Regions from separate parts of the Kitasatospora sp. NPDC056184 genome, predicted to be linked through region 2. Evidence: riboswitches for the same ligand, from Rfam matches in the RefSeq annotation. Region 2 holds a riboswitch; the other holds the start of a gene.

What was found. Region 2 has a riboswitch for cyclic di-AMP ahead of ACFC0B_RS17370 (M23 family metallopeptidase). Riboswitches for the same ligand answer to the same signal wherever they lie in the genome.
Region 1: it holds a riboswitch for cyclic di-AMP, as region 2 does, so the genes downstream of both, ACFC0B_RS31030 (transglycosylase family protein) here and ACFC0B_RS17370 (M23 family metallopeptidase) in region 2, are expected to answer to the same signal.

What each region holds. Positions count from the first base shown of each region.
Region 1 is NZ_JBHJUI010000020.1:126,332-131,967, reverse strand. It holds gene ACFC0B_RS31045 (MazG family protein) at 1-871, shown strand, start outside; gene ACFC0B_RS31040 (SDR family NAD(P)-dependent oxidoreductase) at 949-1,374, opposite strand; gene ACFC0B_RS31035 (cytochrome P450) at 1,572-2,858, shown strand; cyclic di-AMP (ydaO/yuaA leader) riboswitch at 3,090-3,238, shown strand; gene ACFC0B_RS31030 (transglycosylase family protein) at 3,244-4,176, shown strand; gene eno (phosphopyruvate hydratase) at 4,420-5,636, shown strand, end outside.
Region 2 is NZ_JBHJUI010000007.1:322,189-327,824, forward strand. It holds gene ACFC0B_RS17340 (SpoIIE family protein phosphatase) at 1-1,110, opposite strand, end outside; tRNA gene ACFC0B_RS17345 (tRNA-Ile) at 1,299-1,372, shown strand; gene ACFC0B_RS17350 (TetR/AcrR family transcriptional regulator) at 1,445-2,014, opposite strand; gene ACFC0B_RS17355 (alpha/beta fold hydrolase) at 2,061-2,705, opposite strand; gene ACFC0B_RS17360 (alpha/beta fold hydrolase) at 2,711-2,878, opposite strand; gene ACFC0B_RS17365 (YiaA/YiaB family inner membrane protein) at 2,989-3,279, opposite strand; cyclic di-AMP (ydaO/yuaA leader) riboswitch at 3,526-3,694, shown strand; gene ACFC0B_RS17370 (M23 family metallopeptidase) at 3,707-4,576, shown strand; gene ACFC0B_RS17375 (hypothetical protein) at 4,632-5,549, opposite strand; gene ACFC0B_RS17380 (GNAT family N-acetyltransferase) at 5,593-5,636, shown strand, end outside.

The DNA.
Region 1 (5,636 bases), on a different contig from region 2:
CGAGGTCCGGACCGTGGCGCCGGGCTCCGCCCCCGCGCTGGCCCGGCTGCTCACCGAGGCCCCGGCGGACCCGTCGGCCGGGGCCGGCCCGACGGTCTGGCTGGGCAGCCCGGACGGCGACCCGGGGCTGACCGACGCGCTGGCCCGCCTCGCGGTCGAGCACGCCGGCGAGGTGCCGGAGATCGAGGTGCTGCCCGGCTCCTACGACCTGCCGGGCGCGCGGCTGCTGGACCTGGTCTCGGTGATGGACCGGCTCCGCTCGCCCGGCGGCTGCCCCTGGGACGCCGAGCAGACCCACGCCAGCCTGGTGAAGTACCTGGTCGAGGAGGCCTACGAGCTGGTCGAGGCGATCGAGGAGGGGGACCGCGACATGCTCCGCGAGGAGCTGGGCGACGTCCTGCTCCAGGTCTTCTTCCACTCCCGGATCGCCGAGGAGCACCCCACCGGCGCCTTCTCGATCGACGACGTCGCGGGCGACATCGTCGACAAGCTGATGTACCGCCACCCGCACGTGTTCGGCGACGCCGAGGCGGACGGCGCGGCCGAGGTGGAGGCCAACTGGGAGGCGCTCAAGGCGGCCGAGAAGTCGGAGCGCGAGTCGGTGCTGGACGGCGTGCCGGCCGGGCTGCCCTCGCTGGCGTACGCGGCGAAGCTGGTGTCGCGGGTGCGCCGGGCCGCCTTCACGGGCGTGCCGGACGAGCCGTACGAGCTGCCCGCCGGGCTCACCGCGGAGTCGGCGGGCCGGCTGCTGCTCGCGGTGGCGCAGCGCGCGCACGACGCCGGGATCGACGTGGACGCCGCGCTGCGGGCCGCGGCGCGCGACTACCGGGACGCGGTGCGCGCCGCGGAGGGCCTGAAGCCCGCCCGCTAGCGGGCGAGCGGCCACACCTCACGCGGACGCCGCCGCACGCGGACATCGCCGTACGCGGACGCCGCCCGGACGCCGCCTCAGACGGCGGTGACGTGCTCCACCGGGCGGCGCCGCGCCGGGACGACGACCTCGCCGATCGCCTCGCCGACCAGGGCGACGAGTTCGGCGAGCCGCTCCAGGTCGAGGTGGTCGGGCAGGTCGGAGAGCGAGACGATCCGCTCGCCGTCCGGCCCGGCCACGCAGAACAGGTCGATCGGGCCCAGGTGCTTCTCGGCGGTGTCGACCAGCGCGGCGACGTCGCTGGGGCGGCGGACGTCGCCGCCGACGCCGACGACCCGGCAGCCCGGCCGGTCGAGTTCGGTCGCGAGGTCCTCGGCGACCCCGGCCTGCTGGTCGGCGATCAGCATCCCGGCGGCTCCCGCCGCGGTGAGCCGGCGGGCGAGGCCCGCCCCCGACCCGCCGTCGAGTACGGCGATCACGACGACCGCACCGGTGACCCGCATGGCCTTGCTCCTCCCTGTGGGCGGCTCCGCACCGACGCCCACGGACATCTTGCGGAGGATCGTAGGCAGGTCCCGACCCCCCGCAACAGGAATTACCCCTCAGGTGACCAGGCTCACGCCTGCCGCGCGGAACGGACCCGCCCGGGCGCCGCGCACGCCGTGCGCCGGCCCGGATCCGCCCGGGATACCGTCGACCCATGCCAGCTCAGCCCGACGCCGCCCGTCCGCCCCTGTTCACCTGGGAGTTCGCCGCCGATCCGTACCCCGCGTACGCGTGGCTGCGCGAGCACGAGCCGGTGCACCGGACCACCCTGCCGAGCGGGGTGGAGGCCTGGCTGGTCACCCGGTACGCGGACGCCCGGCAGGCGCTGGCGGACGGTCGGCTCTCCAAGAACCCGGTCCACCACAGCGAGCAGGCCCACCGCACCGGCCGCGTCGGCATCCCGGGCGAGCGCCAGGCCGACCTGATGACCCATCTGCTGAACATCGACCCGCCGGACCACACCCGGCTGCGCCGCCTGGTGTCCAAGGCGTTCACCCCGCGCCGGGTGGCGGCCTTCGAGCCGCGGGTGCAGCAGCTGACCGACCGGCTGATCGACGGCTTCGCGGCGCGCGGCTCCGCCGACCTCATCCACGAGTTCGCGTTCCCGCTCCCCATCTACGCGATCTGCGACCTGCTCGGGGTGCCGGCCGAGGACCAGGACGACCTGCGGGACTGGGCGGGCGCGATGATCCGCCACCACGGCGGGCAGCGCGGCGGCGTGGGCCGCGCGGTGAAGAAGATCCGCGCCTACCTGCTGGAGCTGATCCACCGCAAGCGGGCTGACCTCGGCGACGACCTGATCTCGGGGCTGATCCGGGCCGGCGACCACGGCGAGCACCTGACCGAGAACGAGGCGGCGGCGATGGCCTTCATCCTGCTGTTCGCCGGCTTCGAAACCACCATCAACCTGATCGGCAACGGGTGCTTCGCCCTGTTCCGGCACCTGGAGCAGCGCCGGCTGCTCCAGGAGTCCGTCGGGCGCGGCGAGAGCGCGCTGCTGGAGACCGGGATCGAGGAACTCCTGCGCTACGACGGGCCGGTGGAGCTGGCCACCTGGCGGTTCGCGACCAGCCCGCTGACCATCGGCGGGGTGCGGATCCCGGTCGGCGACCCGGTGCTGGTGGTGCTCGCGGCGGCGGACCGGGACCCGGCGCGGTTCGCCGCCGAGAACACCCTGGACCTGGCCCGGGCCGACAATCCGCACCTGGGGTTCGGCCACGGCATCCACTACTGCATCGGCGCGCCGCTGGCGCGGCTGGAGGGACGGGCCGCGCTGGCCACCCTGCTGACCCGGCTGCCGGACCTGCGGCTCGCCGCGGACCCCGGGGACCTGCGCTGGCGCGGTGGTCTGATCATGCGGGGACTCCGTGAACTTCCGGTGGAATTCACGCCGGAGAAAGCGTCCGTCGAGGAGGCTCCGAACACCCGTTCCGAGGGCTGACGGACCGGCACAACACGCTGACGGGCACTCTCCGTTGCGCGTTTACCGGGGGTCTGAACCACCCTCAATCCGGACATACCTCCTCGGTTGGTAGGCAATCCATCACATGACGTGATGTCCATGTGATATCTGCGATATGAGCTTGTGATTGCTCTGAAGATCTGTCTAGTCTCCGTGGAGTTCGCAGCTGCGAACCTCGTCCGCGGAACGCCGAGTCCTGCCCGCCGCGACACGGGACACCGACCAGAACCCTGGGCAGGGGCGGGGGACCCAGGTTTTGCGCCGTCTCCCACGGCTAGGGGTGAAGCCGCCTCCGCGCGGCCGGGCCACCTCCCGGTCCGAACCCGACAGCTCACCTCGCAGGCGTGCGGAGAGGGACCCCTTCATGCTGTTCGTTGGAACCGGTCGTCACCGTCGCCGTACCCAGGCCGAGAAGGCCATCGCCGTCGCCGGTGTCGCCGGCGTCGGACTGGCGATGCCGATCCTGAGCGCCACCGGCGCCTCCGCCGCCCCGGTCTCCACCTGGGACGCGGTCGCCCAGTGCGAGGCCGGCGGCAACTGGAGCATCAACACCGGCAACGGCTTCTACGGCGGCCTCCAGTTCACCTCCAGCACCTGGAAGGCGTACGGCGGCACCGCCTACGCGCCGCAGGCCAACCAGGCCTCGAAGGCCCAGCAGATCTCGGTCGCCGAGAAGGTCCTCGCCTCGCAGGGCCCGGGCGCCTGGCCGGTCTGCTCCAAGAAGGCCGGCCTGAGCAAGGGCGGCGCCCCGGCGGCGGTCGACACCGCGGCGGCCGCCGAGCCGGCCGCCCCGAAGCCGCAGGCCCAGCCGCAGCAGCAGACCCCGAAGCCCGCCGCCCCGAAGCCGGCCGCCGCCCCGAAGCCGCAGGCCCAGCCGCAGCAGCAGGCCGCCAAGCCGCAGGCCCGGCAGTACGCGCCGCAGAGCGCCCAGCAGGCTCCGCAGGCCCAGCAGCAGGTCCAGCAGCAGGCCCCGCAGTCCCCGGCCTTCTCCGGCAAGGCCGGCTGGGACGCCGACGCCAAGGTCTTCTGGTACCAGAACAACGGCGCCTGGTACTGGACCAGCCACCAGAGCGTCTACCAGCAGTACGCCGGCCAGCCGGCCGCCCAGGCCGCCCCCGCCGCGCAGCAGCAGTCGGCCGGCCACGGCTACACCGTCCGCTCCGGCGACACCCTCGCCGGGATCGCCACCGCCCAGGGCGTCTCCGGCGGCTGGCAGGCGCTCTACGACGGCAACCGCGGCACCGTCGGCGCCGACCCGAACCTGATCGTCCCGGGCCAGGTCCTGACCCTCGGCTGACGACCGCTCCGACCGGACGGACGAAGGGGGGCCGATCGGCCCCCCTTCGTCCGCATCCGGACCCCTCCGGTCGGGCAACCAGGTGAACTACCGGTGGGTAGCGAGGCCACACGCTGAGACGGAACCGAGGTCGACGTGGCCCGGACAGCCCGTGCGGTTAGGCTCTGGTCGTAACGACTCCGCAATCGTCCGGCCGACCGCACCCCACCGTCGGCCGAACCTGCTTCCGCTAGGAGATGCCTCGTGCCGTCCATCGATGTCGTCGTCGCCCGTGAGATTCTCGACTCGCGCGGCAACCCCACGGTCGAGGTCGAGGTCGGCCTCGACGACGGCAGCACCGGCCGTGCCGCCGTCCCGTCGGGTGCCTCCACCGGTGCCTTCGAGGCGCTGGAGCTCCGCGACGGTGACAAGAACCGCTACTTCGGCAAGGGCGTGGAGAAGGCCGTCCTGGCCGTCATCGAGCAGATCGGCCCCGAGCTGGTCGGCTACGACGCCACCGAGCAGCGCCTGATCGACCAGGCCATGCTCGACCTGGACGCCACCCCGGACAAGTCCTCGCTCGGCGCCAACGCCATCCTGGGCGTCTCGCTGGCCGTCGCGCACGCCGCCTCCGAGGCCAGCGACCTGCCGCTGTTCCGCTACCTGGGCGGCCCGAACGCGCACGTCCTGCCGGTCCCGATGATGAACATCCTCAACGGCGGCTCGCACGCGGACTCCAACGTCGACATCCAGGAGTTCATGATCGCCCCGATCGGCGCGGAGTCCTTCTCCGAGGCCGTCCGCTGGGGCGTCGAGGTCTACCACACCCTCAAGGGCGTGCTGAAGGAGCGCGGTCTGTCGACCGGCCTGGGCGACGAGGGCGGCTTCGCCCCGAACCTGGACTCCAACCGCGAGGCCCTGGACCTCATCGTCGAGGCCATCCAGAAGGCCGGCTACGTGCCGGGCAAGGACGTCGCGCTCGCCCTGGACGTCGCCTCCTCCGAGTTCTACGAGGACGGCGCCTACCAGTTCGAGGGCAAGGCGCTCACCGCCGCCGAGCTCATCGAGTACTACGCCGGCCTGGTCGCCGCCTACCCGCTGGTCTCCATCGAGGACCCGCTGGACGAGTCGGACTGGGACGGCTGGAAGGCCATGACCGAGAAGCTGGGCGACAAGGTCCAGCTGGTCGGCGACGACCTGTTCGTCACCAACCCGGCCCGCCTGGCCCGCGGCATCGAGACCGGCACCGCCAACGCGCTGCTGGTGAAGGTCAACCAGATCGGCTCGCTGACCGAGACCCTGGACGCCGTCGAGCTGGCCCAGCGCAACGGCTACCGCTGCATGATGTCGCACCGCTCCGGCGAGACCGAGGACGTCACCATCGCCGACCTGGCCGTCGCCACCAACTGCGGCCAGATCAAGACCGGCGCCCCGGCCCGCTCCGAGCGCGTCGCCAAGTACAACCAGCTGCTGCGCATCGA
Region 2 (5,636 bases):
GACGTCCCGGACGGTGACCGCCCGGGACAGCGCCCGGGTGAGCGCCAGCAGCAGCGCCGAGCGGGCCCCGGCGGCGGAGGTCCCGTCGGCCGCTCCGGCGTTCCCGCCCCTCCGTACGAGGCGGGCGGTGGCCGGGTGCTCGCCGGGGGTGCGGCCGTGGTCGAGGTCGGCGATCAGCCCGGAGATCCGGACCGGCCGGCGGTGCACGTCCAGCATGACCTCGCCGGTCTCCTCGATCCGGATCACCCCGCCGCCCCGGCGCGGCACCCGGTAGCGGATCCGGTAGGGGCCGCCGGCGGCGAGCGCCTCGGCGAGCGCGGCCTGGACGTCCGGCAGGTCCTCGGGGTGGACGACGAGGTCGAGGTCGGGCGCGGGGGCCGGGCCGTCGTGCGGCGCGGGCCGGCCGACCAGTCGGAGCGCCTGGGCGTCCCAGTAGGTCTCGCCGGTGACCAGGTCGCGCTCGAAGGCGCCGTGCCCGGCGGCGCGGACGGCGAGCGAGAGCAGCGGGTGGGCCGTCCCGGCGGCCGGGTCGCCGTCCGGGCCGGGCCCGGGGCGCACCCCGTTCGGCGCGGCACCGCCGGGGCGTGCGGCCAGGGGCGCGCCGGCGTGCTCCAGCAGGTACGCCAGCCGGTGCGCGCAGGCGTCCGCGAGGGTCTCCAGGACGTCCAGGTCGCGGCGGGGGACGGTGCCCCGGTGGGCGAGCGCGAGGGCGAGGACGCCGATCGGCCGCTCGTCGACGGTCATCGGCAGGGCGACCACGGCGACCATCCCGGTGCCCATCCCGGCGTTCCGGTTCGGGTAGTCGACGCTGGTGCGTTCGGGGCTCAGCAGATAGGGGCGGCGCAGTTTCAGCGCCATCGCGGCGGGCAGCTCACCGGCCGGGTCGACCACGCTGTAGCGCTCGTGGGCCCAGTCGGGCAGGCCGTGGGAGGCGGTGAGCCGGAGCATGCCGCCGGGGTCCAGCCGGTAGAGGGCCGAGCCCTCGCCGGTGATCCAGCCCGGGCCCTCGGCGAGCACGGTGCCGAGCAGTTCGGCGGCGCTGGTGCAGCCGAGCAATAAGCGGACGCAGCGCATGGCACTGCGCGCGGTGGGGCTGCTGCGCGGGTCCACGGGACGGCCGGCCTCTCCGGTTCCTTATGGGGCGGTTAATTCTTAATACCTTATTTCTTAAGCGGGTGAGGCGTGGGGAGAACGACGACTCCCGGGGCACCCGCTCACCCGGTGTGCGGGCACTCTCCGCGGGTCCGGTACCCTTCTCCGTACGACGTTCCGCCGCACCGGCGGGGCGTGCGCGGTACGGGGCTATAGCTCAGACGGTTAGAGCGCTTCCCTGATAAGGAAGAGGCCACAGGTTCAAGTCCTGTTAGCCCCACACCACCCCGAAGGGCCCGGAGCGTTCCCCGCTCCGGGCCCTTCGTCGTTCCCCGGCCCCGGCCGGCGCCGCTCAGGGGCGGGGCCAGCCGCGCAGTCCGGCGGTCAGCACGGTGATCATGCGGTCCTGGGTCTCCCCGAGGTCCTCGGCGAGTTGGAAGGCGCCGCCGGTCGACAGCGCGGCGAAGCCGTGGGCCAGCGAGCGGAAGGTGCGGGCGGCGTGGATCGCCTCGGAGCCCTCCAGCCCGTACCCGCGCAGCACCGCGACGATCACCCCGACCAGTCGGCCGGCCGCCGCGGCCAGGTCCTCGTCGGGCTGCGGCGCCTGCGGCAGCGCGCCATAGCGGTGCGGGTGCTCGGTGGCGTACGCGTGGTACGCCCGCAGGACGGCGGCGACCGCGGCGTCCCCGCCGCGGCCGAGCGCGGCCTCGGCGAGCCGGTCGGCCAGCTCCTCGGTCACCCGCACGGCCACCAGCCGGCGCAGTTCGGCCAGGCCGCCGCTGACGTGCTTGTACAGCGAGGGGGTGGCGACCCCGGCGCGGGCGGCCACGGCGGCCAGGGTGAGGGCCTCGGGGCCCTGCTCGTCGATGAGGGCGAGGGCGTGGCCGACGACCTGCTCGGGGGTCAGTCCGACTCGGGGCACTGCGGTTCTCCTGGCTGAGGGGGGCGGACGGGGACGGCGGCGGAGCTCAGGCCAGCTCGGCGAGGAAGGCCAGCAGGGCGTCGGCGGTGGCCCGCGGGTGGTCGGCCATCGGGTAGTGCCCGGCGCCCTCGATCATCACCTTGTGCGCGTTCAGCGCGGCGGCCTGCCGGTCGGCGACCAGCTCCGGCTTCCCGAAGTCGGGGTCCTTCGAGCCCATCACGACCAGCGCCGGGCAGCGCACGGCGGCGGTCCAGCCGGCGGGCGAGGAGTCGCCGCGGACGTAGCCGCGGGTGGCGGTCTTCCGGCCGGGGGTGCGCATCGCGGCGACCAGCCCGGCCACGTACTCCTCGTGGTCGGTCGGCTTGGGGCCCGGATAGGCCGCCTTGCGGTGGTAGAGGCCCCAGAACGCGGGCGAGTGCACCAGCAGCGCGCCCATCGCGCCGACCACCAGGCGCTGCAGCGCGCCCGGCGGCACGTTCTCGACGAAGGCGTCCAGCAGGACGATGCCGGCCACCCGCTCGGGGGCGTCCCCGGCGGCCTTGACGACGCTGGCGCCGGTGTACGAGTTGCCCGCCAGCACGGCCCGGTCGATGCCCAGGTGGTCCAGCAGGGCGAGGACGTCGCCGGCGATCGCGGCGGGGGAGTAGTCGTCCCAGAGGATCGAGGACTCGCCGAAGCCGCGCAGGTCCATGGTGATCACCCGGCGGCCAGCAGCGGGCGCAGGTGCCGGTAGGCGGCCCGGCTGTCGAGCATCCCGGGGAGCAGCACGACCGGGGCGCCCTCGCCGTGCCCGGTGTCGTCGAAGGCGATCCGGCCGCCGGGCAGGTCGAGGTGGCGGGTGGCGGGAGCGATGGTGCCGTTCACGGGGAGCCTCCTGGGCGGGGGATCGTCAGCGAGTGTCAATAGCCATAAAGCTAAGGCTAATAGCCTTAGCCGTCAAGCCGTCGACGCCGCCCCCCGTCCGCGGGGCCCGGTCAGACCCCCTCCACCTTGAACGGGTCGTGCTCGGCCAGCAGCTTGTCGAGCCGCGCCTGGTCGACCCGGGTCACCAGCTCGGAGGTCTCCTGCCGGTCCCGGACCACCTTGGCGAGGGTGAACGTCGAGGTGATCGTGTAGAGCAGGCCGAGGGCGAGGAACGCCCGGGTCCACGGCTCCACCGGGAGGAAGGCGATCCCGGCGCCGAGGGCGGTGGCGGAGAGGGTGAAGGACAGCACGGCCTGGATGTAGTACGCGGCCGTGGTGCGGGACTGCATCGGTGCGCTCATGGGCGCCAGGATGGCCGCGCCCGGCCCGGTCGCACATGAGTAGGTGTACTCAAGTGAGGGCCCGTTCGTTGACGTCCCGACACGTTCGGTAGTGTCAGATGTCATCAAACGTCCCAAAACGCCCATCGGGCAGCGTGGTGCCCGATCCGTATCCCGTCGTCACCAACGGATGGCTTGGAATCGGGGGGCTCTCGGATTAACGTTTGATAACGCAGCGCGGTCCGCAACGCCGTACCCAGACGGCACCGTGCGCCGTCGCCTAATCCCGCCGGCCGGCCTCCGGGCAGGCCAGGGAGCCGGGGAACCACGTTCCTTGGGGTGAATCGGTCAGGCCCTGGCTCGTCCGGGCCCAGCCGTAGGAGACCTTCCTGCTCCGAACCCGTCAGCTAACCCGGTAGGCGCGAAGGAAGGAAAGGAGCGCGCCTCCGTGGCGTCGACGCACACTCCGGCACACCCGTCCGGCTCCTCGGCCGGCACCCAGCTGCTCGACCACCCGGGCCCCTTCGCCGGGCACGGCCCGTTCGGCGGCCCCGCCGACGAGACCGCCCCGCCGGCGGCGGAGACCAGCCGGCACCGGATGCCCCGCCAGGGCCGCGGCACCGCTCCGCTGCTCGGCGTCACCGCCGTCGCCGCCACCCTGGGCGCCACCGGCTTCGCCTCCGCCACCCCGGCCGCCGCGCCCGCCGTCGAGGCGCCCGACGAGCTGCCGGTCGCGCTCTCCGCCGACCCCGGCCTCGCCCTCGCCGCCCGCATCCAGCAGCAGGCCGACAGCCAGCGCACCGCGGCCGAGGAGACCGCCCGCGTCCAGGCCGCCCAGGAGGCCGAGGCCAAGCGGGCCGCCCAGATCGCCCAGCAGGAGCAGGCCGCGCGCGCCGCCGAGGAGGCCGAGAAGGCCAAGCTCGCCGCCATCAAGCTGCCGGTGAAGGACTACCGGCTCTCCGCCCACTACGGCCAGAGCGCCCGCTACTGGGCCCACCTGCACACCGGTCTCGACTTCGCCGCCGACCAGGGCGAGCCCGTCTACGCGGTCGGCCAGGGCACCATCACCTCGGCTGGCTGGGCCGGCGCCTACGGCTACCGGATCGTCGAGACCCTGCCCGACGGCACCGAGATCTGGTACTGCCACCTCTCCTCGATCATCAAGGGCTCCGGCAAGGTCGTCCCCGGCCAGCAGATCGGCAAGGTCGGCGCCACCGGCAACGTCACCGGCGCCCACCTGCACGTCGAGGTCCGCCCCGGCGGCGGCGCCCCCGTCGACCCGGAGAGCTGGTTCGAGCAGCGCGGCCTCACGCCCTGACGCTCCCCGCGGACCACGAGGGCCCCGGCCGCACGGCCGGGGCCCTCGCGCGTCCCTACGCCTCGTCCCCGTCCCCGTCCTCGTCCGCGCCCTCGTCCCCGTCCGGCTCCAGCGAGGCCAGGTAGGCGTCGATCTCCGCCTGCCCCGGCTCCGGCGCCAGCTCCGGGAACTCGTCCACCAGCAGCCGCGGCAGCCCCGGCACCGTCCACGCGCCGGCCAGCTCCAGCGCCACCCCGACCGCGGCCTCCTCGAACGCCCCGAAGTCCCCGGCCAGCTCGTCCGGCATCGGCCGGCCCAGCGCCGTCAGCTCCGCCAGGTTCCGGTAGCTGCGCCGCATCAGCCCCTGCTCCAGCAGCCGCCGCGCGCCGTCGGTGGCCATCCCGACCGCCAGCGGCCGGGCCCCGCCGTCCCAGCCCCCGTCGTCCACCGGGTCCAGCGCGCCGTCCGCCTCCAGCGCCGCGAACGCCGCCGAACGCTCCTCCCACGCCAGCTCCCGGAACCCCTCCAGCCAGGCCCGCACCGCCGCCTCGTCGCCGGTGTCCACCCCGGCCGCGCGCAGCAGCAGGGTGTACAGCCGGGGCCAGGTCACCAGGTCCGCCCGGCGCAGCAGCCCGGCCGCCAGCTCGCCCTGCCACTCGGCCTCGGCGTGCAGCCGCTCCTGCCGCTTGGCGTTCAGCCGCTTCGCGGCCCGCTGGTGGTCGACCAGCAGCCGCACCGCCGCGCCGTACGCCAGCGGGTCCTGCCCCGGCTCCGGCTGGACGTACAGGTGGAGGCGCTCGTACAGCAGGTGCTCCACCGCGGCGGAGGTCAGTTCGGGCCAGCCGTCGTGCATCCTGCCGCCGCCCAGCTCCAGCAGCGCCAGCACCGCCCGCAGCGGGGCCCCGGCGACCGGCTCGCGGCCCTCCGCCTCCGCCCAGGCGAGCAGTTCGGCGGCCTTGGTGCGCGGGGCGAGCCGCAGGTCTTCGTCTTCCATAACCACGAACCGTAACCGCTGGTCGGGGGTAGGGTCGGGAGCCATGGTTCCCGTCCGACTCACCGGCGCCCGGCTGGCCGTCCGCGA